DNA from 2 places in the Lysinibacillus sp. HST-98 genome. Region 2 is predicted to be linked to the other one. Evidence: predicted binding sites of a transcription regulator. Region 2 holds the regulator's gene; the other holds the start of a gene.
The links. The regulator CtsR, encoded in region 2, represses protease genes until heat stress. The targets are predictions, from matches to a motif close to ATGGTCAATAAAGGTCAAACA.

Region 1: a site for CtsR is predicted at 2,702-2,722, ahead of JIN86_RS11105 (ATP-dependent Clp protease ATP-binding subunit). Genes of this name have one in related genera too.

What each region holds. Positions count from the first base shown of each region.
Region 1 is NZ_JAENHX010000004.1:12,752-29,237, reverse strand. It holds gene JIN86_RS11125 (Cof-type HAD-IIB family hydrolase) at 1-522, opposite strand, end outside; gene JIN86_RS11120 (prolyl oligopeptidase family serine peptidase) at 644-1,408, shown strand; gene JIN86_RS11115 (metal-sulfur cluster assembly factor) at 1,462-1,770, shown strand; gene JIN86_RS11110 (Crp/Fnr family transcriptional regulator) at 1,832-2,518, opposite strand; gene JIN86_RS11105 (ATP-dependent Clp protease ATP-binding subunit) at 2,788-4,914, shown strand; gene JIN86_RS11100 (YjzD family protein) at 4,964-5,158, opposite strand; gene JIN86_RS11095 (beta-ketoacyl-ACP synthase III) at 5,624-6,562, shown strand; gene fabF (beta-ketoacyl-ACP synthase II) at 6,593-7,834, shown strand; gene JIN86_RS11085 (YuzI family membrane protein) at 7,941-8,162, shown strand; gene trpS (tryptophan--tRNA ligase) at 8,165-9,154, opposite strand; T-box leader at 9,270-9,491, opposite strand; gene spxA (transcriptional regulator SpxA) at 9,983-10,378, shown strand; gene mecA (adaptor protein MecA) at 10,811-11,479, shown strand; gene JIN86_RS11065 (competence protein CoiA) at 11,674-12,792, shown strand; gene pepF (oligoendopeptidase F) at 12,844-14,661, shown strand; gene JIN86_RS11055 (DsbA family protein) at 15,049-15,858, opposite strand; gene JIN86_RS11050 (globin domain-containing protein) at 15,851-16,258, opposite strand; gene JIN86_RS11045 (lytic transglycosylase domain-containing protein) at 16,479-16,486, opposite strand, start outside.
Region 2 is NZ_JAENHX010000008.1:133,606-150,091, reverse strand. It holds gene ispD (2-C-methyl-D-erythritol 4-phosphate cytidylyltransferase) at 1-338, opposite strand, end outside; gene JIN86_RS17480 (PIN/TRAM domain-containing protein) at 350-1,435, opposite strand; gene radA (DNA repair protein RadA) at 1,718-3,094, opposite strand; gene JIN86_RS17470 (ATP-dependent Clp protease ATP-binding subunit) at 3,186-5,630, opposite strand; gene mcsB (protein-arginine kinase McsB) at 5,620-6,729, opposite strand; gene JIN86_RS17460 (UvrB/UvrC motif-containing protein) at 6,726-7,268, opposite strand; gene JIN86_RS17455 (CtsR family transcriptional regulator) at 7,282-7,752, opposite strand; gene JIN86_RS17450 (DUF4870 domain-containing protein) at 8,019-8,324, opposite strand; gene JIN86_RS17445 (class I SAM-dependent methyltransferase) at 8,450-9,133, shown strand; gene corA (magnesium/cobalt transporter CorA) at 9,167-10,129, shown strand; gene JIN86_RS17435 (hypothetical protein) at 10,173-10,382, opposite strand; partial or broken gene JIN86_RS23990 (protoglobin domain-containing protein) at 10,653-11,213, shown strand; gene JIN86_RS23985 (methyl-accepting chemotaxis protein) at 11,196-11,978, shown strand; gene JIN86_RS17425 (acyl-CoA thioesterase) at 12,015-12,494, opposite strand; gene JIN86_RS17420 (aldehyde dehydrogenase family protein) at 12,564-13,991, opposite strand; gene JIN86_RS17415 (DUF4003 family protein) at 14,035-15,003, opposite strand; gene JIN86_RS17410 (DUF779 domain-containing protein) at 15,434-15,793, opposite strand; gene adh (aldehyde dehydrogenase) at 15,815-16,486, opposite strand, start outside.

The sequences.
Region 1 (16,486 bases), on a different contig from region 2:
GATGACTTCAGCATGCACTGCCTGTAAATGATCACGTATAATAACCGAATTGGCTTCATTTGCCTGAATCAGCAAACTTGTGGGATTTTCCAAGAGATGTGTGTATAAATCGCCAAGTGTAATTCTTGGATTACCCATATTAAAAATATTTAAAATACGATCGTCTTCTGTGTGGACATAAATATCATCTTTTACCTCAGCGATAATATTTTCGTATTCATAACTGTTAATAGAATCAACAACATCATGTACGACACTTAAATCAATTGGTGTGTGCATATGTTGCCAAGAGACATTTTTAGGATGATGCACATATGCGCCATTAAAATTAACAATGGGTGTAGTGAGCCCAAGTTCATGATAATAAAGATCGCTTGCACGGTATGGACGTCCCGTCGCAATCATCACTTGATGCCCTTGTTCCTTAGCCTGCAATAATGTTTTTTTTGTTTTTGCAGAAATTTGTTGTTGATCTGTTAATAAAGTTCCATCTAAGTCTAATACGATTAAATGCGGTTTCATAGCTCGTTGCCCCTTTCCTATAGTTTGAATAGTATCTCTTTGTCTTACATTCGTCAAAATTTTGTCACAGTGAAAAAAGTTTGCTAACATAAAGATGAGAGAATAGTTGGGAGTGACAATAATGTTTGTAGAAAAAGAAGTGTGGGGAAATATTCCTTTATTACATATACATACAGACAAGATGAATGAAGAAACCCCGGTAGTCATTTTTTTGCATGGCTTTATGAGTGCAAAAGAACATAACTTACACTATGCATACCAATTGGTGCATAAAGGGGTGCGTGTCCTATTGCCAGATGCAAAATTTCATGGTGAGCGTAGCGAAGGCCTAACGGAAATGCAAATGAATTTAAATTTTTGGGACATTGTTTTAAATTCTATTCATGAAGTACAACAATTATATGATGAATTAAAGAATAAAAATTTATTAGCTAGTCATAAAATTGGCATAGGAGGCACTTCAATGGGTGGCATCGTGACATCAGGCTGTATGAAACTTTATGATTGGATACAAACAGCTGCAATATGCATGGGTGCACCTGGTTTTATAAAATTGGGTGAATACCAATTGCAACAATTTGCTAGAAGCGGAGTTAACTGGCCGATGTCAGAGGAAGACGTTGAAAAAATTAATGAAGCCCTTGCTAAATATGATGTCAGTTTCACACCAGAAAAATTCGCGGGTCGCCCTGTATTCTTTTGGCATGGAGAATTAGATAAAACAGTTCCTTTTCACGAAACATATAAATTTTATGAATCATTACGGGAATACTATGAAGCAAACCCTGAATATTTAAAGTTCATGGTGAACAAAAGGGCTGGACATGCTGTACCACGAGACGGTATGCTAGCAGCTACAGCATGGCTTGCACAGCATTTGGCATAACAGGATGCATCTGCTATGATAAGGTTAACACTATGATGGAAGGAGAAATACGAATGGATCAGGATATGAAAGATAGCATGTTAGGTGCTTTAGAAAACGTAATTGACCCTGAGCTTGGCATTGATATCGTCAACTTAGGTTTAGTATATGATGTGGAATTAGATGATGAAGGTGTTGCAACTGTTACGATGACACTAACATCTATGGGTTGTCCACTTGGTCCAGTCATTGTGGATCAAGTGAATACGGCGTTAGGGGAACTTCCTGAAGTGAAAAGTACAAATGTTAATATTGTATGGAATCCACCTTGGTCGAAAGATAAAATGTCACGCTATGCAAAAATGGCATTGGGCGTACGTTAAGTTAAAATTATTTAAAACCCTGCTTATTGAAAAATAAGCAGGGTTTTTGCTTGTAACGAAACTAATCAATACGGCATATTTGTAATGGACAATTTTCACAGGCAATTTCATTTTTTAAAAATTGTAAATCATGAATGGTAATAAATCCTTTATCAAAAGTGATAATCTCATGTTTTTTTAAATCATTCAGCATACGATTAATCATTTCCCGACTTGTCGCACACAAATTTGCAATTTCTGTATTTGTTAGCTGAAAATCAATAAAAATCGCGTCATTTTCTACAGGTTTACCATACGTATTGGACAGTCGAATGAGCGTTGAAAATAGAGCACCTTTTTTACCGTTTAACACTAAATCGCGCAAACGACTCTGATGCTTTAAGTTTTCTGTTTGTAGCCACTTCATGTATTCCACCATAACAGTCGGCTGCTCTTCTAGTAAATGTTCCAAAGATTTACGACTCAAAACATACAACGTAGAGGGTTCTAAAACTTTGGCAGTCATCGAATTATAGACAAGATTACAAAATAACGAACCTTCTCCTATTATGTTGTCAGGGCCACAAATGCGAATGGTTAATTCCTTTCCCGTCTCGGATTCTTGGCTAATCGAAATAACACCTGATTGGATGTAATAAATTTCTTTTGCCCGTTCACCCTCTAGAAAAATTTTATTTCCTTTATTCACTTTGATAAAAACACCGTGGTTTTGAAAAAGATCTTTAATTTTTTCAAACATATTATCCATTAAAACCATATCTCCAACACATCGCTTTCTTTTTGTAATAAATGGCGATTATTACAAAAGGATAGTGGATTTCGATACTAAAACACAGAAACATATCATTATTATAACGTAAACTTCCATAATAAGTGAAAAATTTTTAGGGCGATTTCTTTGCTAAGCATTGTCGAGTGATGTAAAATAAAGTTAGTCAAAAAAGGTCAAACTTTTTTCATATAAACAAGAGTGGGTATATAAATAATGAGAAATATGAAAATAAAGGAGTGCTAGCTATGCAATTTCAACAAACAGACAATAAAAAACCATTAGAACAATTTGGCCGCAATTTAATTGAAGAAGTAAAAAATGGCAAGATGGACCCTGTGATTGGGCGTGATGAAGAAATTCGAAATGTAATTCGTATTTTAACACGTAAAACGAAAAATAATCCTGTATTAATCGGTGAACCAGGAGTTGGTAAAACGGCGATTGTGGAAGGTTTAGCACAGCGTATTGTAAAAGGTGATGTACCAGAAGGCTTGAAAGAATGCGTATTATATGAATTAGATATGAGTGCGTTAATCGCTGGTGCAAGTTATCGTGGACAATTTGAAGAACGCTTAAAAGGTGTGCTAAAAGAAGTAAAAGAATCAGAAGGACAAATCATTCTATTTATTGATGAAATTCATACGATCGTAGGTGCAGGGAAAACAGATGGCGCTATGGATGCAGGAAATATGCTAAAACCTATGCTAGCACGTGGTGAATTACACTGTATTGGTGCTACTACATTAGACGAATATCGTATGTACATTGAAAAGGATCCTGCCTTAGAACGTCGATTCCAGCAAGTACTAGTGCGTGAGCCATCTATAGAGGATACAGTATCCATTTTACGTGGTTTAAAAGAACGCTTTGAATTACATCACGCCGTACGTATTCATGACAGAGCAATTGTTGCGGCAGCAGAACTATCCAACCGCTATATTACAGAACGATTTTTACCTGATAAGGCCATTGATTTAATTGATGAGGCTTGTGCAATGATTCGTACAGAAATTGATTCAATGCCACAGGAACTAGACGCAGTCACACGTCGTATTATGCAGCTTGAAATTGAGGAACAGGCATTGCGTAAGGAAAAGGACGAGGCAAGTAAAAAACGTTTGGAGCAATTACGTGAAGAATTAACAAAGTTAAAAGAATCCTCTGAGGGCATGCGTCAACAATGGGAGGCCGAAAAAGAAAAGCTACACGATATTCAGAAAAAACGTGAAACATTGGATAAATATCGTCGTGATCTAGATGAGGCAGAAAGTAAATATGATTTAAATAAAGCTGCTGAATTACGTCATGGTAAAATTCCGACACTTGAAAAAGACATTCAGGTCCTTGAAAAGGAATTAGAGAACGGTGCAGAATCTCGTATCTTACGTGAAGAGGTAACAGCAGATGAAATCGCAGCAATTGTTTCACGTTGGACAGGAATCCCTGTAACAAAATTAGTAGAGGGTGAGCGTGAAAAACTATTACGTTTAAAGGATACATTACATGAACGTGTAGTTGGACAAGATACAGCAGTTCAATTAGTGACAGAAGCGGTATGGCGTGCACGTGCAGGTATCAAAGATCCACACCGACCTATTGGTAGCTTTTTATTTTTAGGTCCAACTGGTGTAGGTAAAACAGAACTTGCCAAGGCACTTGCTGCACAGTTATTTGATTCAGAAGATCACTTTATTCGGATTGATATGAGTGAATACATGGAGAAACATAGTGTGTCTCGACTTGTTGGGGCTCCTCCAGGCTATGTGGGCTATGAGGAAGGTGGACAACTAACGGAAGCAGTTCGCCGAAATCCTTATTCGGTGGTGCTACTAGATGAGATTGAAAAAGCTCATCCTGATGTGGCGAACATTCTATTGCAAATTTTAGATGATGGGCGCATTACAGATAGTCAGGGACGAATAGTGAATTTTACAAACACAGTAGTCATTTTAACTTCGAATATCGGCTCTAGTTATTTAATGGAGGCAAAGGAAAATGATGCCGCTGTGGAGGACTTAGTCATGTCAGCCCTACGACAACATTTTAAACCTGAGCTATTAAACAGAATGGATGACATCATCTTCTTCCATGCATTATCTACTAAACATTTTACTGCGATTGCCTGGAAGTATGTGGAGCAATTAATTAAACGTGTCGCAGAGCAAGAAATTACTTTATCTGTCGAGCAAGAAGTTATTGATTGGGTAGTAGAGCAAGGTGCAGATGCCCAATTTGGAGCAAGACCACTAAAACGCTTTGTACAGCGACATATCGAAACAGCCGTTGCTAGAGAACTCTTACGCGGAGAAGTTTTACCAGGGGAGACGTTGCATGTGAAAATGCATGAGGGTCAATGTGTTGTGGAAAAATAACAGAAAAAACCTGTTCGGCATGAAGCTGAACAGGTTTTTTCTAGCTGAATTAATGATGGTCTGCAGCTTCTGGTGTAGGGTCGTTTGGAATGATTGCTCCAATAATAAAGATAAGGATGGAGAATACAACAGAAACGATTGCCCCAGTTTTGAAATCAAATGGTACACCAAGTACGGAGCTGACTACGTAGTTTAACATAGAAACTAGTAGGAATGACCATATGAACGTTACGATATATTGCATTAATTTCACCTCAACCGAACTTTTTTCATCATAAGGTTTTACTCATATTCATTATCATATCATAACATAAATCAAAAAAAAATGAACCATTTATGTGAAACATGGCGATTTTGTCACAACAAATATGAGATTTAGTATTTTATGTTTGGTAATGTAAAGTATTTAGGAACAGCTGTGAAATAGGGGAATGCGCTCCTAAGCGAATGAAAAGTGCTCCAAAAGGGAAGAACACCGCTCATACATGATGCAAGGTGCTTTGAAAAATAATGAACAAACTCAACAATGTACGATAGATAAAGCTCTAAACAGAATAACCTCAATCCATAAAATTCTTCACTTCTATATTCAAAGAACACTACCCTCAGCCGCATAAATTTTAAATCATCTTGCGTCATTCCTTTTATATGCGTTATAATTATGACCAGTTACTAATAATTGATAGTAAGAAAGCTGAGGGGTTGCTATATGAACGCTGGTATTATAGGAATAGGCAAATATGTTCCTGAGAAGGTCGTTACAAATTTTGATTTGGAAAAAATCATGGATACTTCTGATGAATGGATTCGTACTCGAACAGGCATTGAAGAACGTCATTTTGCGGCAGATGATCAGGAAACTTCAGATTTGGCAGTAGCTGCTGCAAAAGAAGCTATTGCAAATGCGGGTATTACGCCTGAGGAAATTGGTTTAATTCTTGTAGCAACTGTCACACAGGATCAAACTTTTCCAAGTGTAGCTTGTATGATTCAGGAACAAATCGGAGCAGTAAATGCTGCAGCAATGGATCAAGCAGCAGCATGTGCAGGATTTATATATAGTTTAGTGACAGCAAAGCACTTTGTTGAGGCAAATGCTTATAAATATGTCTTAGTAGTAGGTGTTGAAAAGCTGTCGAAAGTCGTTGATTGGGAAGATCGCAATACAGCTGTATTATTTGGCGATGGTGCCAGTGCAGCTATCATTGGGCAAGTCTCTGAAGGTAGAGGTATTCTATCCTTTGAACTTGGTGCAGATGGTACAGGTGGAAAGAATCTTTATTTAACGAAGCAAGATACAATTGCGATGAATGGTCGTGAAGTGTTTAAATTTGCTGTTCGACAAATGGGTGAATCGGCTGTTAATGTATTAGAGAAAGCTGGTTTAACAAAAGAAGATGTTGATTTCCTAGTGCCACATCAGGCAAATATACGTATTATGGAATCTGCACGTGAGCGGTTAGAGCTACCACCAGAAAAAATGTCAAAAACGATTCATAAATATGGAAATACTTCAGCAGCATCTATTGGTATTTCCTTGGTAGATGAGCTCGAAGCAGGTAAGATTAAAGAGGATGATTTATTAGTCCTTGTAGGTTTTGGTGGCGGCTTAACATGGGGTGCCGTAGCCATGAGATGGGGAAAATAAGTAGGAAAAATGCTTGAGGGGAGTAAGACAATGAGTAAAAGACGAGTAGTAATTACAGGAATTGGCGCAGTTACACCACTAGGAAATAGCATCGAAGAAACATGGGCAAACATTAAAGCTGGTAAATCTGGCATTGGTGAGCTGACACGTTTAAATAAAGATCTTTTTGCCGCAAAAATCGCCGCAGAAGTAAAGGACTTTGATATTGAAAAATACATTGATCGTAAAGAAGCACGTAAAATGGATCGCTTCACACAATACGCATTAGCGGCTTCTATTATGGCAATGGAAGATGCACAGCTAACAATTGATGAAGAGCTAGCTCCACGTGCAGGTGTATGGATTGGTTCTGGTATCGGTGGAATGGAAACATATGAACAACAATTTTTAACATTCCAAGAGCGTGGCGCAAGACGTGTTAGTCCTTTCTTTATCCCAATGATGATTCCTGATATGGCATCGGGCCAAGTCTCTATTCACTTTGGTGCAAAGGGGATTAATTCTTGTTCTGTAACGGCATGTGCTTCAGGCACAAACTCTATTGGTGATGCCTTTAAAGTAATTGAGCGTGGGGATGCGGATGTTATGATTTCTGGTGGTGCTGAATCACCAATCGTAACAATGGCGGTTGCAGGTTTTTGTGCCAATACAGCACTATCATTAAATCAAGATCCACAAGCAGCATGTCGCCCATTCGATAAAAACCGTGATGGCTTTATTATCGGAGAAGGAGCGGGTATTGTCATTTTAGAAGAATATGAACATGCAAAAGCTCGTGGTGCCAAAATCTATGCTGAAGTCTTAGGTTATGGTGCAACAGGGGATGCGCATCACATTACAGCTCCAGCTCCAGAGGGTGAAGGTGCAGCACGTGCGATGACGCAAGCGTTAATAGATGGTGGCGTAGAGCCATCACAAGTTGATTATATTAATGCCCATGGTACAAGTACGCCATATAACGATTTATTCGAAACACAAGCTGTGAAAACTGCTTTTGGTGATCATGCCTATAACCTTGCAATGAGCTCAACAAAATCTATGACGGGTCACTTATTAGGAGCAGCAGGTGGTGTGGAAGCTATTTTCACAGCATTAGCCCTTAAAGAAGGGATTTTACCACCTACAATCAATTTAAAAGATCCTGATCCTGAATGTGATTTAGATTATGTTCCAAACGAAGCAAGAGAAGCAAATATTCAATATGCAATGAGTAATTCTCTTGGTTTTGGTGGTCATAATGCAAGTCTCCTATTCAAAAAATATGAAGCATAATAGATAAACATAAAAAAACGTCAGCCAAATTTAAATGGCTGACGTCTTTTTTTATAGTTTTGTGAATAAATGATAAGTAAGAAGAAATAGAAAGGATGCCATTACTATGTTTCGTCTCTTTTTATTTTTAGTAAGTTATGGCTTAATGATCCTCTCTTTAGGGAATCTCATATTGTATTTAAATTACCGCACACTAGGTTATTCATGGAAGGTTGTTTTCAAATTTATTTTTCAAACAACAGAATTTTATATGGCGGTAGGAGCCTGTATCATCATCTGCGCAGTTGTGCTTGATTTGGGCTTTGATCGATCCTCAGACAAGCCGTAAGTTTAGCGACGTGCGCGCCCAAGACCCATAGCATCTTCCATACGTTTTAATGTAGCACTAGCAATCGCATTCGCCTTTTCAGCACCTTCATCTAGAATGACATCTAACTCTGATGATTCTACAAGATGATAGAATTTTTCTTGAATCGGTATTAAGTGTTCAATTACTGCTGTTGCTACACCCTGCTTGAATCCACCATAACCAATTCCCTCATATTTTTTGACTAAATCTTCAACGGCTACCCCTGAAATAGCTGATTCGATTGTCAATAAATTTGAAACACCTGGTTTATTTTCCACATCAAATGCAACGATGCCGTCAGAGTCAGTTACAGCTGATTTAATTTTTTTCTCAATGTCTTTCGCAGTATCTAATAAGCGGATTGTCGCTTTCGTATTTGGATCTGATTTACTCATTTTCTTTGTTGGCTCTTGTAAGGATTTAATGCGTGCGCCTGCTTTAGGTAATTGAATTTCTGGAATTGTTAAAACATCGCCAAAGCGTTTGTTAAAGCGTTCTGCAAGATCACGAGTTAGCTCAATATGCTGCTTCTGATCATCACCGACAGGGACTATATTTGTGTTATAAAGTAGAATGTCCGCGGCCATTAGCGGTGGATATGTTAAAAGAGCAGCAGATACGCTTTCCTTACCATGTGATTTATCTTTAAATTGTGTCATACGTTCTAGCTCACCGATAGACGCAACACATTGTAACATCCATCCTGCCTGAGCATGCGCTGGCACCTCTGATTGAATAAATAAGGTCGATTTTTTAGGGTCAATGCCAGTAGCAATATAGGTAGCAGCAAGCTTTCGAATACTTTCTCGTAATTCTTTCGGATCTTGTGCAACAGTGATGGCATGTTGATCAACGATACAATAAATAGCGTTTCCTTCATCTTGTAGTGCCGGGAACTGCTTGAATGCTCCTAAATAGTTCCCTAATGTTACGATACCTGTAGGCTGTACGCCAGAAAAAATAGTTGTCATTAAAAATTCCTCCTCGAAATCAATTTCTGTAACTTGTGTCACAGCGTTGTTTTCACCTTTCCATTTGGCGATGAAGACAAAAAAACATCATGCGTCCTCATTAGATTTTTTCTAATGAAGGGACGAATGATGTTTGAATCCGCGGTACCACCCAGCTTGCCTAAAAAGGCCACTCAGCTTCGTAACGTGAAGGGACGAGCTTTGCTAATAGCTTCAAGTAGCGTTCACAAAGCTAACTCGGAAGTCCATTCCAAATGCATCCACGATCTGTTTACAGCAACCACAGACTCTCTATACGTGAATTAGCATATGTACTACTCTTCGTCAGCGTTTTTCTCAATTTAAATTGTTCAAATTGATTTGATTGCAAAGAATTATATTATAAAGATTCCTTTGTGTAAAGTCAGACTTTTGACGGTGTTTTTTTTCTAGAAAAAATTATATGCTTTTTTTGTTATGTAATTTTGTTATAAATTTATAATTTTTTATTAAAAAATTGTTTAGATGTACACGTGGGATTGACAATTTTCTCGATTATTTTTCTTAAATGAGAACAACTGAGCTATCTGTTTAGATGTTTAAAATGCTTTAAAAATGGGAATGGTAGTAGTAGCACATAAGTTTGAAGAAAATACACCATATTTGAAAGCTGTATAAATAGACAGAATATTTATGGATAGGTTCAGATTTTTTTTATTGGAACTATATTCAAATACAGCGGAGTACTGTATAATGGTACTGTGTATTTTACATTACATTAATTCTAATTTAACACATTGGTTCTGGTTTATAGATAATGATTTTGAAATGAAAGGATGTGTCAGAATGATCGTAACCCTATTTACATCACCAAGTTGTACCTCTTGTCGTAAAGCGAAAGCGTGGTTAGAGGAGCACGAAATTCCATATACAGAACGTAATATATTTTCTGAACCGCTTAGCATAAGTGAAATAAAAAAAATTTTACGTATGACAGAAGACGGAACTGATGAAATTATTTCCACTCGTTCTAAAATATTCCAAAAATTAAATGTGGACGTTGAAAGCTTACCATTACAACGTTTATATGAGTTAATTCAGGAATATCCGGGCTTACTACGTAGACCAATCATTTTAGATGAAAAACGTCTGCAGGTTGGCTACAATGAAGATGAAATTCGTCGTTTTTTACCTCGAAAAGTTCGAGCATATCAGTTACAAGAAGCGCAACGAATGGTGAATTAAACCTTTCTATTCTGAATAATATATGTAATAGATGTTACAGATGTGGAATACATGTTGTGACATCTTTTTTTATGTTTTACTTCTGTAAAACCTTCTATATGAAGTATAATAATTAATAGGGAAAAGTCATATATTTCCGTAAAAGTATGTTAAACTTGATTTAAGTTAAATAGTTTACTACAATTTCAATAATTCAAATATCTTCTGTGAAACGGTGTATATCCTTTTCATTTTATGACAGAACAGCATACAATAGAGTTAGAGATAACTGTGAACACAAAAATTCATGTTTGCGGTTACTCGATGGTTTTACTGTAGTGTGGTCAAAGGTTGAAAAACAAATGCAGTATGAAGGTTAAAAACAAAGAATAAAAGCATACTAATGAAACAAACTGTTTTTCGACATATGACAGTGAAGGGAGATGAGGTCTAGTGGACATCGAACGTGTAAATGAAAATACACTCAAGCTCTTTATTACGTACAATGATATAGAGGATCGCGGCTATAGTCGTGAAGAAATTTGGTACAATCGAGCAAAGGGTGAACAACTTTTTTGGGATATGATTGATGAAGTAAACACGGAGGATTATTTTGATGTAGAGGGTCCGATTTGGATTCATATCAATGCATCTGAAGTAGGCTTAGAAATCATTGTCACACGTGCACATATTTTAAAAGACGGTGAAACATTAGATGGTCATTCGAATTTTGATGAACACAAAGATATGTTTGCACCATTCGATGAAGTTGGAGAGGATCTTCTTAGCCAACTAACTCAATTTGGTGACATGGATGAGTCAGAATTATTTATGGATACAGACATTTATGTTTATAAATTTAAAGATATTGATGAGTTAATCCCTGTCGCAAAACGAATGACAGACGAATTAGTGGATTCCTCATTATTCAAATATGAAAATTGGTACTATCTAGTTGTTGATTTCGGAAACGCAGATGAGGATTTAAATCGTCATGATAGAAATGCAGTTATCAAGGAATTTTTAACACCATCCAATTTTACAATTCATCGTCTAGAGGAGTACGGTGAAAAAATTATGGAATTCAATTGCTTTGAAACAGTTCGAAAATACTTTGCATAGGCAATGAAACACTAATTATTTTAGACTGTAGTGAAACTCGTAAATGAATCGAGTTTCGCTACAGTCCTTTTTTATGTTTTCAACATCGCAGAGTTCTAAATAAGAGCGCATTTTTAAAATTTCAAGAAAAAACTGCTTTATTTTTGTTTGTGAAAATCCATTCTATTATAGTTGACTAAAAAGGAGCTGATACTATGCTGATTGCCTATAACAATCAACAGCAACTATTTCTCCCTTATCAATATACGAGGAAAGCTTTACAGCGATATAGGCAGCACATGAAATTTTATTGTCCTCAATGTTTAGAACAAGTTCAATTGAAAATAGGTAACTATAATATTCCCCACTTTGCTCACTTCACAAAAAATCAATGTTCACAGCTATTCGCAGAAGGTGAATCTAAATTACATTTACAAGGTAAAGTGCAATTATATGAGTGGCTCCAAAAGCATGGACATCAGGTGGAACTAGAACCATATTTAAAGGAGCTTTCTCAGCGCCCAGATTTGCTTGTTACACGCGATAAGGAGCAGTTTGCAGTTGAATTTCAATGTAGTACAATCTCTCATGAAAAATGGCACCAACGAACAATGGGCTATGAAAGAAACGATATACAAGCAATTTGGCTTTTTCAAACTCCCCAAAGTAAAGAAGCCGTCAATGGCATCAGAAAAATTAGAATCTCTCCATTGCTGCAAAAAGCGTTTATAACGACAACGGATTTACCATATTTACTGACGTACAACGCGGTGACAGCCCAGTTTGTTTATTGGACGAATCTTCTTCATGTTCACGGGCATACTTTCATAGGTAAAGTACAGAAAATTTCGATCAATCAACAATATTTCCCGTTTTATAGACCTCAACGTATTACCCAAGAAGAATTTCAACGCTATTGGCAGCTCTATAAACAGGCTTGTAGGCAATTTGCGTATAGTCGTCTTATACATAGCAAGAAGGGGGCACAAGATCCATTTTTACGTAATTGCTATGAATTAAATCTGTCTCTTACTGCTCTGCCACCATACATTGGAATTCCAGTGAAAGAAGGCGCAGCTATCCCTTTGTTTACGAGCGAATGGCAAATACTGCTGTTTTATTTTAGTAAACAATTAGGACGTCTTCCATTTGAATTAACAAAAGGGCAGATGGAAAACTTTTTATGCAAGTATCAGCTAGAAGTAACCGAACAAGCACTAAGAGCTATTCAAAATTATGGGTATCTTCTTAAGCGTATGCAACATGAGGATGGTTTACTAGATAATTGTGAGCAAGTCTATGTACATTTATTTGCAATTGCCACAATATACTGAGAAAATATGAGAGTAAAAGGAAAAAAGCACATATAAAGGGGGCTGGCATATATGGCTAGTAACAGTAATCAGGTTTTGGTTAGAAAAGAAGTACCAGAAGAATTAACATGGCGCTTAGAAGACATCTTTGCAACAGATGAAGCTTGGGAAGAGGAATTGAAGGAGGTTGCAGAGCATGCTAAACAAGCACCTAGCTATGCAGGTACTTTAAATAATGGGGCAGAGGCATTATTAGCAGCTTTGCAGTATCATGATCATATATATGAACGTGCAATGAAGCTCTACACATATGCTCATATGCGCTATGATCAAGATACGACAAATAGCTTTTATCAAGATATGAACAGCCGTATTCAAACATTGGCAACGAGTATCTCAGCTGGCCTTTCCTATTTAACGCCAGAAATTCTGACATTAAGTGAAGAAACGATTGAACGCTACTTAACAGAAAATCAAGACCTACAACTATATAAACAATCTTTAAAAGAAATTACAATGGCACGTCCACATGTATTACCAGCCGAACAGGAGGCATTGCTAGCGCAAATGTCTGAGGTGACAGGTACGGCTTCGAATACATTCAGCATGTTAAACAATGCCGATATGGTATTCCCTCATGTGAAAAATGAAGAGGGAGAAGAAGTACAACTTACGCATGGTAATTATATCAAGTTTTTAGAGAGCAAGGATCGCTCTGTACGTGAAGGCGCATTTAAAGCTATGTACGAAACATATGGCAAGTTTAAAAATACGTTTTCGGCTACACTAACTGGTAATGTGAAGAAGCATAATGTAAGTGCTCGAATTCGTCATTATGAATCTGCACGCCACGCTGCCATGTCTAATAACTTCATTCCTGAGAATGTTTATGATCAGCTGGTGGAAACAATTCATAAGCACTTACCAGCTATGCAACGTTATATTTCGTTGCGAAAGAAATTATTGGGTGTAGACGAATTGCATATGTGGGATTTATTTGCGCCACTAGTTAAAGAGGTGGAAATGAAAGTCTCTTATGATGAAGCGAAAGATATTTTAGTAAAAGCTTTAGCTCCGTTAGGGGAAGAATATCAAAGCATCGTTCAAAACGGACTGGATAACCGTTGGGTCGATGTTTTAGAAAATAAAGGGAAGCGTAGTGGAGCCTATTCTTCAGGCGCCTATGGTACAAATCCGTATATTTTAATGAATTGGCAGGACAATGTGAACAATCTATTTACATTAGCACATGAATTTGGCCATAGTGTTCATAGTTATTATTCACGCAACAACCAGCCATTTGTTTATGGAGACTATTCTATTTTTGTGGCAGAGGTTGCTTCTACTTGCAATGAAGAGTTATTAAATGACTATTTACTGAAAACAATTGATGATCCACAACAAAAAATATACTTATTAAACCATTGGCTAGATGGCTTCAGAAGTACTGTATTTAGACAAACAATGTTTGCGGAGTTCGAACATCTTATTCATCAGATGGATAAGAACGGTGAATCCTTGACAGCAGATCGTTTAACAGAAGTTTACTATGAATTAAACAAAAAGTACTTCGGTGATGATATGGTGGTAGATGAGGAAATCGGCTTAGAATGGGCTCGTATTCCACACTTCTACTATAATTACTATGTTTATCAGTATGCGACTGGTAAATCAGCCGCTACAGCATTAAGTAAACAAATATTAGAGGAGGGTGCACCAGCTGTAGAACGTTATATTAATAACTTCTTAAAAGCGGGATGCTCTGATTTCCCTATTGAGGTATTAAAGGCAGCAGGCGTTGATATGAACGTAGCTAAGCCAATTGAAGATGCATGTAAAGTATTTGAAGAACGTTTAAATGAATTGGAAAAATTATTGTTAAATAACTAATTAAATGGGCTATAGGAATGTTCCTATAGCCCAATTCTTTTTATAAACACCATAAATTGAAAGGAAAGAATAATGTTTTTTTTTGATTTCTAAATAGTTTAAAAGTGTACATCTTGGAAAAATACTGTTTGTAATCGCTTTCTATTTGACAAATTTGTGAATCTAGTATTGGTTTCATTGCTAAATATATTATTCCATGATAGAGTAATTCTTGTGAAATAAATCACAAAACAAACATACACCCCTTTGTTTGAACGTGAACATTTCTCCCATCCCCTTTGTGAAAAAGAAGCGTCTCTATCGGTCGAGGATAGAGGCGCTTCTTTGTATTTTGCGTTATCTTGAAAAAGGGACTCCATCATGATGATTGGAGTCCCTTTTATTTTATTATTTAAGACGCCATAACGTAGCGTGAGTAGTCTGGATTCGTTCGATCTTTTGTTGCAGCATACGTTTCTTTAGTTCACGCTCTGCTGCTTGCTCTGTTAATGAATAGATAAAAGCTATTTCATTTGTAGAAAGAGTATGGAATTTAGAAAATAAGTCCTCTATTGATGGTAAAGGCTGACGGACAAGCTGTTCGTTCAGCATTTCTTGTAAAATATGTTCATAAACTTCATAGGAATAGCTACCACTAACTTTTAGTCCCTCATCTTCGATACATTCATTGAAAAATACGATACTTGGTACTTCATCTACTTCCATTTCGCGTTTAATATATAAATCGCATTGGAAAGCACGTGCTGCCTCTTTTGAACCAAAGTCAACAGTAAACTCATTCATATCGAGTTGAACATCCTCAGCTATTTTTAAAAGCGTTGCATAGGAGTTTACATCTTGATGACTTAATAATACGTATTCCTGTAGTTTCGATAAATAACGCGCACCTGCACGTTTCCCCTGCAATTCAGCTGCTTTAATAGCGATAGAAGGTAAAACAGGATGATTAATATCAAGTTCGATTCCTGAAATACAGCCTTTGACACGTTTACTTAAGCAATTTAAAGAAGTAAGTTCTGTACTTAAAACAAAGCGCCATGTGAAGTAATGGTTGTATTCAAGCTGTAATTTACGAAGAGTTGCTTGCATACTGAAAGCTTCAGGGCAAAGTGGATCTACGAAAATATACAATTCAATTGGCTTGTTTGCAGTAGAAATCGTTGGCGTTGGCTCTTGCAACATTTGAATATTATTCACGTAACAATTCCCCCTCATCGTCATTTGGCGTATTAACCATGTGATGAGCTGTTAATACTAAACGTTGATAATAAGTTTCACGGAACTTCCCTTCCAAACCTACCTCATCCATTGCTTCTGACATACACTCTAGCCAAGCTTGAGCGCGGTCAGGTGTAATAGGAAAATTCATGTGACGCGCACGCATCATCGGATGACCATGCTCCTCAGTAAAAAGATTTGGTCCCCCTAAATACTGTGTTTGAAATTGAATTTGTTTACGGGCTGTTTCTGTTAAATCCTTTGGAAAGATTGGAATAAGATCAGGATGCTGAGCAACTCTTTTATAGAACGCATGAATGAGTTCTGACAGTTTTTCAGCTCCCAGCTCCTCATAAGGAACAGTGTATTTTCGACTCATAAGTTATATGCTCCTTTAATTCTTTATATCGTAAAGTACCATATTGTATACTTCATCCTCATCAAATTGTGAAATTCTTGTGACTACCTTCATTCTATCAACGTCTTTTCGTTAACACAAACAAAGAGCTCTTTCGAATTGCTGTTCGCTACAAAAGCACAAATTTCACCACTATGGGTGAAATTTGTTGGAAATGACATAGATAACAGGAAAGATGCGATTACACTG
Region 2 (16,486 bases):
TCATGCGTAATAAACGGGCGTGCTGCATCGTGGACAAGCACAATATCTACCTGTTGCATCTCTTTCATGCACGAATGGACCGAATGCTGTCGCTCAGCACCCCCATCAGGTAAACCCTTCACTTTGGTAATCCTATAGTCCTCTAGCATTTTTTGAATAAATCCACGTTCTTCTGGTTTTACAGCGAGCCAAATACCTGTGCAAGCGGGATCTTGTTGAAACACTTCTAGTGTGTGTACCAGAATAGGTTTCTCTAAAAGCTTTAAAAATAATTTATTTTGCCCTGCTCCCATACGCTTACCACTTCCAGCAGCAGGTAGAACCACTTCATATTGCATTTTCCCACATCCTAATCGTCCTTCGGCTTAGCAAATATCATACGACCTGCCGATGTTTGCAGCACACTAGTAACTGTAACTGTAATTGCCTGTCCGATGTAACTACGACCACCTTCAACCACAATCATCGTACCATCATCTAAATAGGCAACTCCTTGGTTATGCTCTTTGCCATCCTTTATAACCACAACCTGCATATCTTCACCTGGTATGACTACAGGTTTCACTGCATTCGCTAAATCATTGATATTTAACACTTTTACATGATGGAGCTCACAGACTTTATTCAGGTTAAAATCATTCGTAACGATGCATGTATCATTGCCCATTTTTTTTGCAAGACGGACAAGCTTTAAATCTACCTCTTGTACATCTTCAAAATCCTCATCCGTAATTTCAACTTTTGTCTTACGCTCATCTTGTAATTTTTTTAAAATATCTAAACCACGCCGACCTCTTGTGCGCTTTAAGGTATCAGAAGAATCAGCTATATGCTGAAGCTCTGTGAGCACAAATTGAGGTACAACTAATATACCTTCAATGAAGCCTGTTTCAGAAATATCAGCAATACGACCATCGATAATTACACTTGTATCTAGCAGTTTGTAGCTTCCACGAACCTCCTGAGCTTCAGCACCTTCAGCAGCTTTTTTCTTCGTATTGGTACTACGTAATGTAAAAAGCTGTATGAGCTCATCTCTTTTTCTAAAACCTAGACGGAACCCTAAATACCCTAATACAAATGACAGGATAATTGGAAGTACTTCCGAAATAACAGGGAATGGTACACTATCAATGGCAAAGCCTAAAAAGTAAGCGACAATCAACCCAATTATTAAACCAAACGTACCAAATAATAAATCTCCGATAGGAACCTTAAACAGAACTTCTTCCATCCAGCTAATGAGCCTTACAAAGTAATCGGAAAATGCAAAAGATAGTGTAAACAGTAAAAGTGCGCCTAGAGCTACTGATACATAAGGATTATCTAGCCAAGGATTAGATGATAAATGAAGCAATTCGTATAATGGCGGTAAGAAAACAAGGCCCAATGCTCCTCCAATCAGTAAAAACGCAATTTGAACAAATTTTTTCACAAGCTGTCACCTCCTAATGGTTAGTTAAGATTATACATAGTTTACGGTAGAAAATCTTTCATGAGCTCAGTCAAAATCTCATTATTTTTGATGTTGTGAAACAAGGATAAGACAGTTAGACAAAATTTTACAAACTTCTATTTTGTTCGTACTAGATGAAATCCTTTATTCATTCATCAGCTATTATTTAGGACGTTCATTCTTTTATTTGAGTTTCCGATATTAGCATTAAAAATGAAGGAAAATGCATGTCAGAATAATATCCAACATGCACAACCTCCTTTATAACTCTCTAAAGCATGCATTTAGTGCATCTTTTATCGTTTCTACACCAACAATTTCAATTCCCTGCGGAAATTCCCAACCACCAATATTCGAAGAAGGAATGAAAGCTCTTTTAAATCCAAGCTTCGCCGCTTCAATGACTCTCTGTTCTATACGTGATACCCGACGGACCTCACCTGTCAGTCCGACCTCACCAATAAAGCAATCCGTTGCACGCACTGCCTGATCCTTAAAACTAGATACAATGCTTGTCAACACTGCTAAATCTATTGCTGGCTCATCCAGCTTGACACCACCAGCAACTTTAATATATGCATCCTGAGCTTGTAGCATGAGACCCATACGCTTTTCTAGTACAGCCATTAGCAATTGTACTCGATTTTGATCGACACCTGTGGCCATACGTTTAGGATAGTTAAAGCTCGTAGGCGTAACTAAGGATTGAATTTCAACAAGGATTGGCCTTGTCCCCTCCATTGAGGCTACAATAGTTGACCCCGCCGCACCTTGTGAACGCTCCTGTAAAAATAGCTCAGAAGGGTTTAGAACTTCCTTTAACCCACCTTGAAGCATTTCAAATATAGCAATTTCATTTGTAGATCCGAAGCGGTTTTTTTGGCTTCGTAAAATACGATGATTATGATGTCTCTCCCCTTCAAAGTACAGTACAGTATCCACCATATGCTCTAAAATACGTGGCCCTGCAATTTGTCCCTCTTTTGTGACATGCCCTACTAGAAAAATAGCAATACCTTTTGTTTTAGCGATTCGCATCAGCTCAGCTGTACATTCACGAACCTGTGAGACACTACCTGGGGCGCTTGTTACTTCTGGATGAAAAACCGTTTGTATGGAATCGACAATGACAAATTTAGGTTGTACTTCATCAATGGTTTGGTTTAAAAACTCTAGGTTTGTTTCAGAGTATATGTAAAGCTCTTGAGAAATCACTCCTAAACGCTCTGCTCGTAATTTCGTTTGACGAATAGATTCCTCTCCAGAAATATAAAGTACGCGATGCCCTTTATTCGAGAGTAATGCGGAAACCTGTAATAGTAATGTTGATTTCCCTATTCCAGGATCACCCCCAATTAATACTAGAGAACCAGGTACAATGCCACCGCCTAATACACGATTGAGTTCGCCCATTTCTGTTGCTACGCGCGATTCTTCAGTAGCTTCCACTTGGATAATGGGGATTGCCTTTTGAGTAACTGTAGCAGAATGTTGAAATGCTCCACGTGGGCCTTTTGCAACCATTTCTACTTCTTCCACCATTTTATTCCATTCGCCACACCCAGGGCATCTTCCCATCCATTTAGCAGATTCATAGCCACAGCCTGAACATACAAATTTCGTTTTTTTCTTTGCCAAATTGCTTTCACCTCGAATATTTGTTCTTATCCTTAATTGTACAAAAAAAAAGACAGCTTGGCACTTAAAGCCTTACTGTCTTTTCTTGAAATTATTTAGAGATGGAAACTCCCTCTTTTTTCTTTACAACAAACTCATCGTTTACGTAATCAATGACAACCTGATTACCCTTTTCTACATTACCCTTTAGTAATTCTTCTGATAATCGATCCTCTACTTGTTTTTGTAATGCACGACGTAGTGGACGAGCACCATATTGAGGGTCATAGCCTTCTTCAGCAATTTTTTCAAGTGCTGCATCAGTCAGCTCTAACGAAATATCTTGCTCTTTCAAGCGTTTTGTTAAAGCATTGCCCATCATCGCAATGATTTCTTTTAAGTGCTCTTTTTCTAAGGCGTGGAAGACAATCATTTCATCGATACGGTTTAAGAATTCTGGACGGAATGCTTTTTTCAATTCTTCTAACATCGTACCCTTCATGTCTTTATGCTTAGACTCTGCACCACCTACATTGAAACCAAGGTTCTTTTGGTATTTTAATGCATCTGCACCAACGTTTGACGTCATAATGACCACTGTATTGCGGAAGTCTACTACACGTCCCTTAGAGTCAGTTAAACGACCATCTTCAAGCACTTGCAATAGAATATTGAATACATCAGGGTGTGCCTTTTCAATTTCATCTAATAAAACGACTGAATATGGCTTACGGCGAACTTTCTCTGTCAGTTGGCCACCATCATCGAAGCCTACATAGCCTGGAGGTGAACCTACTAGACGAGAAGTCGAATGTTTCTCCATATACTCGGACATATCAACACGAATCATCGCATCCTCATCACCAAACATTACTTCAGCAAGTGCTCTTGCAAGCTCTGTTTTACCAACGCCTGTAGGTCCTAAGAAGATAAATGAGCCAATTGGTCGTTTTGGATCTTTTAAGCCTGCTCTTGCACGACGTATTGCACGAGAAATCGCTTCTACTGCTTCTCCTTGCCCTACTACACGTTTGTGTAACTCTTCTTCAAGCTGTAATAACTTCGAAGATTCTTCAGAAGCAATTTTAGCTACTGGAATTCCTGTCCACATTGATACAACTGCTGCTACATCATCCACAGTCACTTTAGATTCGGCTTTACCTTGCTCTTCTTTCCAATTTTTTCGAGTAGCTTCAATTTCATCCTTCAGCTTTTGCTCTGTATCTCTTAGCGCTGCTGCCTTTTCAAATTCTTGACCTGATACGGCTGCATTTTTTTCAGAACGAACATTTTCAAGCTTATCCTCAAGCGCCTTTAAGTTTGGTGGGACTGCGAATGAGCGTAAGCGTACTTTAGAACCTGCTTCATCGATTAAGTCAATCGCTTTATCTGGTAAGAATCGGTCAGAAATATATCTATCACTCATTTTTGCCGCTGCTTCAATCGCTTCATCTGTAATTTTCACACGGTGATGCGCTTCATAACGATCGCGTAAGCCTTGAATAATTAGAATAGCCTCTTCCACTGTCGGCTCATCCACTTGGATTGGTTGGAAACGACGCTCTAAGGCTGCATCCTTTTCAATGTACTTGCGGTACTCATCAAGTGTTGTGGCACCAATACATTGAAGTTCACCACGTGCTAAAGATGGTTTTAAGATATTTGATGCATCAATCGCACCTTCAGCACCACCCGCACCAATTAATGTATGCAATTCGTCAATAAATAAAATGATGTTGCCTGCTTGGCGAATTTCATCCATCACTTTTTTCAAACGATCTTCAAATTCTCCACGATATTTTGTACCTGCAACAACTGTCCCCATATCTAAGGTCATTACACGTTTGTCACGAAGGATTTCTGGAACTTCATTATTAATAATTTGCTGTGCCAATCCTTCAGCAATCGCTGTTTTACCAACACCTGGCTCACCAATTAATACAGGGTTATTTTTCGTACGACGCGATAAAACCTCAATAACTCGTGTAATTTCCTTGCTTCGGCCAATGACAGGGTCTAATGTACCTTCACGTGCAATTTGTGTTAGATCACGTGCTAGGCTATCTAATGTAGGTGTATTGGCAGCTTGAGCTGCTTGTTGGCCAGATTGTGCATTATCATTATTACCTAATAGCAATAATACTTGCTGGCGAGCTTTATTTAAGCCGACTCCCGCATTGTTTAAAACGCGAGCTGCCACCCCCTCACCCTCACGTATAAGCGCCAATAATAAATGCTCTGTACCGATATAGGAGTGACCTAGTTTACGTGACTCATCAACAGATAATTCAATTACTTTTTTAGCTCTTGGCGTATAATGAACGATTGGACCGACATCTTCTTTGCCCTTACCAACTAATTCTTCAATGCCAGCTTCAATCATTTGAGGACTAATATCAATGGCTTCTAACGCTTTCGCAGCAATACCACCGCCTTCACGTATAAGCCCTAATAGAATATGCTCTGTACCGATAGATTCGTGCTTCCAACGAATAGCCTCTTCCTGAGCAAGCTGTAATACTTTTTGCGCGCGTTGTGTAAAACGATTAAACATCATATAAATCCTCTCCTTTTTCCCCATTTATAGGCTTATTCGCATGTTCTTGGGATAATGCGTCACGAAGCATCTCCGCTCGTACACGATCCCGTTCAGCAGGTGGTAATGCCTCACCTGCATAGTGCTGTAAAAAACCTGGTTGCATACTAACAACACATTCATTTAAGGTCGTTGCTTGTATACCATCAATCAATTGTAAATCTACTCCTAAACGAACATTAGATAGGCAAGTAGCAGCTTCCTCACTTGTTAAAATTCTTGCATGTGTAAGTGTGCCTAAAGCTCGATATACGCGATCTTCTAGCGCAAGCTCTGCCTTTTCCATTAATTTACCTCTTGCATGCCGCTCTTTTTGAATAATCTTTTCAGCGACACTTTGTATATCTGCTAATATATCTTCCTCTGTCTTCCCAAGTGTAATTTGGTTAGAGACTTGATAAACATTTCCTAAATTTTCGCTTCCTTCACCATATATACCTCTTACAGTCATTCCTAAGCGTGTCATGGCATTTATAATTTGATTCATTTGCCCAGTTAATGTAAGAGCGGGTAAATGCATCATGACGGATGCTCGTAGCCCTGTACCAATATTCGTTGGACAGCTTGTTAAATAACCAAAAGTATCTCGAAAAGCATATGGTAATACTTTCTCTAGGATACGATCAATCTTATTTGCTTGTTCATAGGCACTTTGAAGTTGAAAACTTGCTGTCATACATTGAATGCGTAAATGATCCTCTTCATTCACCATAATGCTAATGGATTCATCTTCAGAGAGTAGTATAGAGCCCACTTGCTCTTTTTTAGCCAGTTGCGGGCTAATCAAATGCTTTTCTACAAGAATTTGACGCTGTAAAGGGGTTAAATCCTTTATAGCAAAATAAGCATAATCATTTTGAAGCGTTGGGCTATCGCTGATTGCATGTGTAACGGCCTGTTCCACTTGCAGTGCCTCATTTTCTGAAAATGCTAATGGAAAACGATAGCCATCTAAATTTCGTGCAAGGCGGATCCGTGTACTAATGACGATATCTGAGTAATCATCTTTGATATGCATCCATGTTGGTGTCGCACGCTCTAAAAATGATTCAATCATCATGTCACATCACCACCTTCAAATTGTAGATGCTTCTCTAGCTCTTTGACTTCATCACGTAGCTTCGCCGCTTCTTCAAACTGTTCTTCATCTACGGCGGATTTCATACGCTTGCGGATATCCTCTATTTGCTTTTTAATAACATACACATTACTGCGAGCACCAGGCATTTTACCAATGTGTTGTGGACCTGCCTGAATACGATTAAAAAGCTTTGGCAAATGATCTCCAAATGTGTCATAACAGCTTGGGCACCCGAATTTTCCTTCTTTTAAAAATTGCTTATACGAAAATCCACATTGTGGGCATGTTTGCTGCTGTGGTTGTACCTGTTGTTTTTCCCCCACCTTTTGCCATGTAGGAGAGCCAAACCAGTTAGACAATAACTGTTGAATAGATACTGGCTCTTGTTTAAACTCTGCATGAAATGGATGGAATTGTGAGGCGCAGACGTCACAATAATGATGCTCTACTTTTTGCCCACTTTGAACTTGTGTTACTGTAACTGTCGCATTACGTTGTTTACAATGTTCGCATATCATTTCCATCACCTCACTATTTTTGTTGTTCATATTTTATTGTTGTCAGCATTGCTCGCAATATTTTTGATCGAATGACATCTCTTAATGGGAGATGCAAGTCGATCGTGGAGCGATCAATTGCTGCTAACATTAATTTCGCTTCTCGCTTGGAAATTACCTGCTCATCAATGAGTCGATAAACCAAATCTTCTGCCATCGTTTGTGATGCCCCACCTTCAATTTGCCTGAGAACATCGTCGATCAAATCAATCTGTGAATTCGCGCGGACACGTAAAATTCGAATGTATCCACCACCACCACGTTTGCTCTCAACAAGGTAACCCCGCTCGGCAGTAAATCTTGTATTAATAACATAATTTATTTGTGATGGTACACATTGAAATTTATCAGCAATTTCACTACGTTTAATTTCAATATGCCCTTCCCCACCTAATTCAAGTACTTGCTTTAAGTAACCCTCTATGATGTCTGATATATTACGCATTTTAGGAATACACCTCGCTTGCTTCACTGACTTTGACTATCTTTGACTTTCTTTGAGTATATTATACAAAACGCTTGAAAAAAATTGCAATGATTTCGCCCATAGAAAAGTGCAAAGTCTTGAAAATGGCTTTTTAATAACCGAAAAAGGCACTTTTCGATCATTTGTTTACGGTTTAATAATTTCCTCATACACCTAATGTACCCTTATTCGTCATAGAAAAAACGCAAGCATATGCAATTAGCATATACTTGCGTCTATGAAAATTATACCCAGCGACCAACAATTGGATAACGCCAAGGTTCATCAGACAATGCTTTTACGATACCGATAATCGGTACCACAAATAGCATAATGCCGAAAATGATTAAAAATGGTAAGCCAATAAGGACAAAGCTTAAAACAACAGAGATAGCAATTAAAACACCCATGACAATTTGGAATAGCAGTGCTTGAATAGAAATTGCCTTTATTTCCTCATCCGAACTAATTAAAAAGAAAATAATGGGCACTAACCATGGCGCAAAAAATGCACTTGCGTGTATGATTACTTTAGACCATTTAGACTCCATATATATCAACCCTTTCTTTGAACTTTATTCTATGTTTTGTGTACTACTATTTACGGAACTATACCCGCAATAGTTTCACATTAAGAAGGATTTTTTAAAATTTTTTTGAAAGGCTGTGAGGAGCGTTGGAATTTAACAACACATTAGCAAATGAATATGAAAAGGGTATTCGCCGTACATTGCCGAGTTATGATACCATGCTACGTTTAATACAAACTTTTTATTATTCTAGGCTATCAGAAAATGCTAACATGTTAGTCGTGGGAGCAGGGAGTGGCAATGAAATTATACAGCTTGCAGAAGGAAGACCTCACTGGTCATTCACTGGCATTGATCCATCAGAATCCATGCTTACTATAGCTAAAGAGCGTTTGCTCACTCTACCAAATAATATGTCATTCCATCAGGCTACAATACTAGATGCTTCGCTGTCCTCTACTCAGTATGATGCAGCAAGTTGTGTACTCGTCTTGCATTTTATTCACGATTATAAAGAAAAGCTAGAAACAATAAAAGCAATAGCAAGACATTTGAAACCTGGAGCACCATTTGTCCTTGTTTCAAAATATGGTCAGCTAGGATCTTTAGAAACAGAACTACAATTTGATTTATGGCGTTCTTATTGGCTACAGCATACAAGACTTTCTTTATCCGATGTAGCAGAGATGGAAAAATCCATTCGTTCCCTTTCTTTTATGAGTGAAGAGGAAATTTTAACACTTTTACAAAGTGCGGGCTTTACTAAACCTTCTAGATTTTTTGCCACTACTTTGTTCGGTGGTTGGGTATGCTTTAAAGAGGATCGCTAACTATTTTGTAGTAAATAATTTGAGGTGAAAACCGTGATAAGCACCATTGGCATTACAAAGCAGCAACAATTGTTAAAGGATTTTCCATTAGAAGAGATACATCAGCAAGAATTTGAATGGTATTGGGTTGATTTTAATTGTCCTACAGCCGAGGAAGAATTATTGTTGGATACATTTTTCCACTTTCACCCTCTTGCTATTGAAGATTGCTTAATGAGGTTGCAGCGTCCTAAGCTCGATTTCTATGATGATTTTCATTTCTTTGTCATTCATCGAGTAAATGAAGAGACGTTAGCTGCGGAGGAGGTTAATATTTTTGCCTCCAATAAATTCATCATAACCTTCCATAAAAATCCTGTCCCTGAGATAGAGAAGGTGCAAAAAATGCTGGAAAACCAACCGAAGAATTGGGAGCGAGGTACTGTATACCTAACGTATCAAACCATTGATAAAATTGTTGATAGTTATTTCCCACTCGTTTACAAAATTGAAGATCATCTAAATGCTTTAGAAGGTGAACTTACATACCAAAGTAATGTAAATGCCATGAAAATTGTCTTCGAGTTCCGTAGTGACTTGCTTGACTTAAGACGTACTATTTTACCAATGCGTGATCTTTTATATCGCATTCTTAATTCTTACCGTTTCTCACTAAAAAAATCGGAGAGAGCTTATTTTGGAGATATCTACGACCATCTACTTAAGCTAACAGAAATGGTTGAATCTAATCGAGAGCTTACAGCAGATATGCGAGATAGTTATATGGCTATGAGTTCTAGCCGAATGAACGGGATTATGATGACTTTAACAATTGTATCAACTATCTTTATACCACTTACTTTCATTGCTGGTGTGTATGGGATGAATTTCGATAACATGCCTGAGCTACATGGGCAATACAGCTATTTTATTGTACTCGGGATTATGATAATTATCGTTATCTTTATGTTGGCCGTCTTTAAACATAAAGGCTGGTTTAAACTGTTTAAACCATAAAAAGACTGCTCGTTTTAATAAAAACGAGCAGTTTTTTAATCTATTAATATGGTCCTCTGTCATCAATCTTATTATCACCTTGCTGTGGAAATAAAAAGTACGCTAATACCCCTGATCCCAAAGCTGCACATATTGTAATTAATAATTGCTCAATATCTGGTACCTCAGCATGATAGTTTCGTAGCATATAAACAGAGCCAATGGAAACAATCACCATAACAGGAATAACAAATTTAAAACGTTTTTTCTCCATACCACCCCTCCTTCCATTTTTATTTTCGTACGATTTTTATATTGCTAAACAGTTCGTATTTTACAGGTTTCCTATTTTAAATTCAAATTTACATTGCTTCACCATTTGGACTAACAATAAAGTAAAAAAAATAAAGAATTAACCAATTTTTTAACCAAATATTCAGCAAATAATAGTAAAATAGATTTAATACCATTTATTTATTAAATTTACAAACCTAACAAATTTCAAAAGTGCTTATTTACTTACAATTTATTATGGATATTAAGAATGGAGCAAATAATAATGAGTTGGTTTTCAAAAAATAGTAGTGCTAGCTACGCAATTACATTAACACCTGAAAATTTTAAGAGCAATGTACAATTAGATGTATTGAACCACCCCAACCTTCAAAAACAATTACAACTTTTAAATTTAACACTTGAGGATTTAGCTATCATTAAGCAACTACAGCCTTTGGCTAAAGACCTAGTTCCTGAAATGGTGGAGAAATTTTATGTAGCCATTAGTTTGAGCCAAGATTTACTTGATATTATTAATAGAACATCACATATTGATCGTTTGAAAATCACGTTACATAAACATTTAAGTGACATTTTTGAAAGTCATATTAATGATGCCTATATTGCTGAACGAAAAGCCATTGCTGAGGCTCACGTTCGAATTGGCTTGCAATCAAAGTGGTATATTGCCTCATTCCAGTCACTCACTACTACTTTTGCAAACTTTGTGAACGAGGTAGATATTTCCAAAACAGATGCTATTCGTGCTATAAACGCTTTTTGTAAAATCATTAATTTTGAGCAACAGCTCGTGATTGAGGCATATGAAAAAGAGGAAGAACGTATTCGATCAACAGCAGATGCAACAAAAAATTCCCTTGTAACGACGATCCAAAGTACTGCAGAGGAGCTTAATGCCATTAGTGAAGAAACAGCCGCATCACTATTAGTGATTTCCTCACAAACAGATGATATTGCTGTAGCAACCAAGCAAGGATTGAGTTTTGTAGCAGATACACAAGAAAAATCAAGACGAGGCCAACAGCAATTGAAAGAACAAAATGATTTAATCCAAGTTATTTTGCAAAGTGTCAATGGTCTTGAAGTAACGATGAACCAACTACGTACCTCTTCTCAAAAAATTTCTGAAATCGTTGGGCTAGTTACAGGCATTGCTGATCAAACCAATTTATTAGCATTAAATGCTTCGATTGAAGCTGCACGAGCTGGAGAACATGGGAAAGGTTTTGCAGTGGTGGCTGAGGAAGTTCGTAAACTTGCTGAGGAAACAAAAAATGCTGTCCAAAATGTTTCTCATCTTATTAAGGACACAGAAAGTAATATTACGACTATGGCTAATTCAGTTATTAATGTTGATCAAAAAATTCAACATAGTGTCAATACACAAGAAAGCTTATCCAAGTCATTTAATGATATTGCTGATGCAGTTTCTGGCATTCAGCAGCAATACGTAAATACATCTAGAGATATTTCAGCCATTTCTAATTTAATCACTGAATTATCGCAGGGCGCTACGCTAGTCTCTTCTTCTTCCGACTCGCTCATTAATGTTGTCAATGAACTAAATATGTAAAATAAAAAGGGAACTCATTTGGAGTTCCCTTTTTCCTTAATGCGGCAATGCACGTTTTTGTTTACGATGCTCTCGTCTTGCTGGCCCAGTTTCAAATAAGCGCTTCTCTTCATCTGTTTCAGGAAAGATTGAGGGAACTGGTACGGGTTTCCCTTCCTCATTTACTGCAACCATCGTGACAAATGATTCTGTCGTTAATTTTTCCTCGCCAGTCTCAATATTGCGAGAAACAACGCGAACATAAACCTCCATTGAAGAACGTCCTGTAGACGAAACAATACTCTCGATTTCAAGAATATCTCCTACATGTGCAGCGGATAAAAAATCAACCGAGTCAATAGAAGCTGTCACTACAAGGCCTTTCGCATGTTTCATTGCTGTAATAGCAGCGATTTCATCAATATAAGCTAACACTCTTCCACCGAAAATAGAATTGTGATTATTTGTGTCTGGGGGTAATACGAGACGCGATTGAACCGTACGTGATTGACTCATGGGTACAGCGTTGTTTGGCATAATTCTTGCAACTTCCCTTCTCATGTTGTTCTTTCGTCATCGTATCGCAGAAAAAGAGCTGATGCAAATTTAGAACGATTTTTTCATCGAAATAAATTTCATGTCAGTCATTTCCTCTATAGCCCACTTAATTCCTTCACGTCCGTAACCACTCATCTTTACTCCACCATATGGCATGTTATCTACTCGGAATGTCGGAATATCATTAATAATGACAGCACCAGCCTGTAATTCATCTGCTGCATATAAAGCATCTGACAATATATTCGTGTAAATACCTGCATTTAGCCCAAAGTCCGACTCATTTACAAGTCGAATTGCGTCGTCTAATGTTTCATATGAAACAATTGAGACGATTGGTGCGAATGTTTCCTGACAAACAATTTTCATATCAGCTGATACATTCGTCATAACTGTTGGTGTTAAAGTACGTTCAGTAAATACGCCTCCAGTTGCAATCGTAGCCCCCTGCTCTTGTGCCTCCTCAATCCATTCCCTGATGCGTTCCACCTCATTTGGGTTTATCATGGCACTAACATCTGTAGTCTTCTCTAATGGATCTCCTACTATAAGCCTTTCTGTTTCTGCAACAAATGCTTTAGTAAATTCATCAATAATGGAAGAATGCACATATATACGTTGTAACGAAATGCATACTTGTCCAGCAAAATTAAAAGCACCGCTTACACAACGACCAATAATTTTATTTATTGGCGTAGATGGTTCGACAATTACTGCTGCATTAGAACCTAGCTCTAAAGTTACTTTACGTAAGCCTACTTTTTCTTTAATTTTCAAACCAACTTTACCACTTCCTGTAAAGGTTACTTTTTTGACGTATGGATGTGTGACAAGTGTATCACTTAGCTCGCCTCCACTTCCTGTCACAATTTGTAATGCCCCATCCGGTAATCCGGCCTCTCGGAAAATTTCAGCCATAACGATAGCACTTAGTGGCGTTTGTGTTGCTGGCTTTAATACAACTGTATTGCCTACTGCAAATGCTGGACCTAACTTGTGTGCTACTAAATTGAATGGAAAATTAAAAGGCGTAATGGCTGATATTACACCTAAAGGTTCTCTTTTTGTCCAGCCTATTCGATCTCCTGCTCCAGGGGCTGCATCCATTGGAACAGTCTCACCTTTTGACTGTTTAGCTCCCTCAGCCGCAAATTGATAGGTTGCGATTGTACGGTCAATTTCAGCTAAACCTGCAACAATAGGTTTTCCAGCCTCTAAGGCTAAAATCTCTGCAAATTCTTCTTTTCTTTGTCGCATTATATCAACGACTTTATATAATATTTCGGCACGTTCGTAGGCTGTTGTCTTTTTAAACGATTGGAATGCCTGCTGCGCACCTTCGATAGCTTTCTCTACATCTTGAATAGATGCTTTAGCTACATGAGCAATAACCTCACCGCTATATGGAGAAGCTAGCTCATAGCTTTCCTCTGCATCAATCCACTGACCATTAATCCAAAGTTTTGTTTCCTTCATCCTTCATATGCACCTCCAAATAATCATGTTCTTCTTCATTCTATCACGAAGAACTTGAGCTAGATGCAATGGCAGCTGCACTAACCGCTGCGATCATTGCTGCTTGCTGTGCTTGGATTAATAGCTCAATAGAAGACATAATGGTCATGGACAAAGACTTTTGTACCTTTGCCATATCATAAATAGCAATTTGTACAGCCATAAAGAGCACAAATTCACGATGCCATTTTAATAACTTCATGTCTTTTAATTCATGGTATAAATCAATCAACCCTTGAAGTTGTGCTGTATTCAGATTAAGTATCGCTAAAAAGCCAAGTAAAGGATAATGCATAGCCTTGACTTTAACGTTTTGCTTTTTGAGCCCATCACGAAGTGTCACAACATCTGGTACTAGCTGACCATCAAATTTGGATGATAAAAATGTTAATACCTGTGAAAGCCATTGGAGCTCATTGCCAGCATTAAAATTATAAGTTCTTAGTTCTTTATAGTATCGATTCATGGTATCCGCGCGTAATTCAACATCATCAGATGGACTGCTTAATAATATGGCATAAGGAATATCCTCATATGAGGTTAAAAATGGATGATGTTTACGTATGGCATCAAATAAGGCTCTAGCCGCCTGTGCATGCGTCTTTTTATCCTGTTCATCCTCCGTCAAAAATTGTGCTCCGATATAGCTGAAATTGCCGCTTCTGAATTTCGCCTCCTTTAAGATGCTCACATTTGTTAGTAAATTCTTGACTGCCTTTTCTGCATCACCTTGCTCCATGAGGTTGGCAGCAATACTATATCCAACGGTTGTTCGTAAAGGAGACAGCCAAGAAGATTGCTTCTTCATCTCTTGTAAAACATTTTTATACTTCGTTGCCTCAAAAGTTTTTCCTGACGCTACAAATGTACTAGCAATAGCTAATACAATTTTACGGTCCACCGTCCAGCCTGCAGCCTTTGATACATCCTCTACTGTATTGGCAAATTCATTTTCAATCATCACATAATCCATATTTATCACACTCCTTTACCCGTTTTACGTAACATAATGTGAGAAAGATTCACCCTCTTTGTAACAATTAACATAAAAAGTAAACATAATTTAATGTATGTTACTTACTTTATTTGATTTAATAGAAAATATTAACAACCTATAAAGGAGGTATGGCCGATGTTAGCAAAAACCACAAAGAAACTATTATTTACCACGACCTTAAAGGATCGATTAAATCTATTCCTTTTTCTAAGAAATTCATCCAATAATATCGCTTTACATACTCTTTTCCATAAAAATTAATATCGAAACACTGAACGCCCAAAATCAATACTCAATATAAGAAAAGAGTCATGTGTCCTAAAGCCTCCCTTTCCATACAATAACTTTTCTACGTCCAGATAAAAAAACAGCGGCAGAAAAACTTTGCCGCTGTACAGATAACTTGTTAAATTAACCCTAGCTCTTGCAGTTCTTCAGATGTGAAGGCTCTCGACCTTGTTAGGAAACGTTTTCCTTCTACGCCCTCGAGTGAAAACATGCCGCCTCTACCATCCACCACATCCAATATGATTTGTGTATGCTTCCAGTAATCATATTGATTTTTATGCATATAGAAAGGAGCACCACTCACTTCACCAAGACACACATCCTGATCTCCTATTAGCAAATCCCCTTCTGGATAACACATTGGTGAGGAGCCATCACAGCATCCACCTGATTGATGAAACATAACGGGCCCATGTTTCTCTTTTAATAGATCGATTAGTGCTAGCGCTTCTTCCGTAGCTAATACACGTTCAACCACGCTCATGCACCTCCCTACGAATTAGAAGAAACCAAGTTTGTTTTCGCTATAGCTAACTAATAAGTTTTTCGTTTGTTGGTAATGCGCTAACATCATTTTATGATTTTCACGACCAACACCAGACATTTTGTAGCCACCGAATGCAGCATGTGCAGGATATGCATGGTAACAGTTTGTCCAAACACGACCAGCTTGAATTTCACGACCGAAGCGATATGCCGTATTAATATCTCTCGTCCAAACACCTGATCCTAAACCGTATAATGTATCATTAGCAATTTCCAATGCTTCCTCTTTGGTTTTAAATGTCGTGACAGCAACTACTGGTCCAAAAATTTCTTCTTGGAATATACGCATTTTATTATGCCCTTTGAATACAGTCGGTTTAATGTAGTAGCCATTTTCAAAGCCTTCACCTACATTATTTTTGTCTCCTCCAATTAGACATTCCGCACCTTCTTGCTTACCAATATCTAAATAAGAAAGAATTTTTTCCATTTGCTCACTAGATGCCTGTGCACCCATCATTGTGTTTGGATCAAGTGGGTTGCCAACTTTAATGGCTTCTACTCGCTGTAATACGCGCTCCATAAATTTATCGTAAATAGATTCTTGAATCAGTGCACGGGAAGGACAAGTACATACTTCCCCTTGATTTAGAGCGAATAGCACAAAGCCCTCAACAGCTTTATC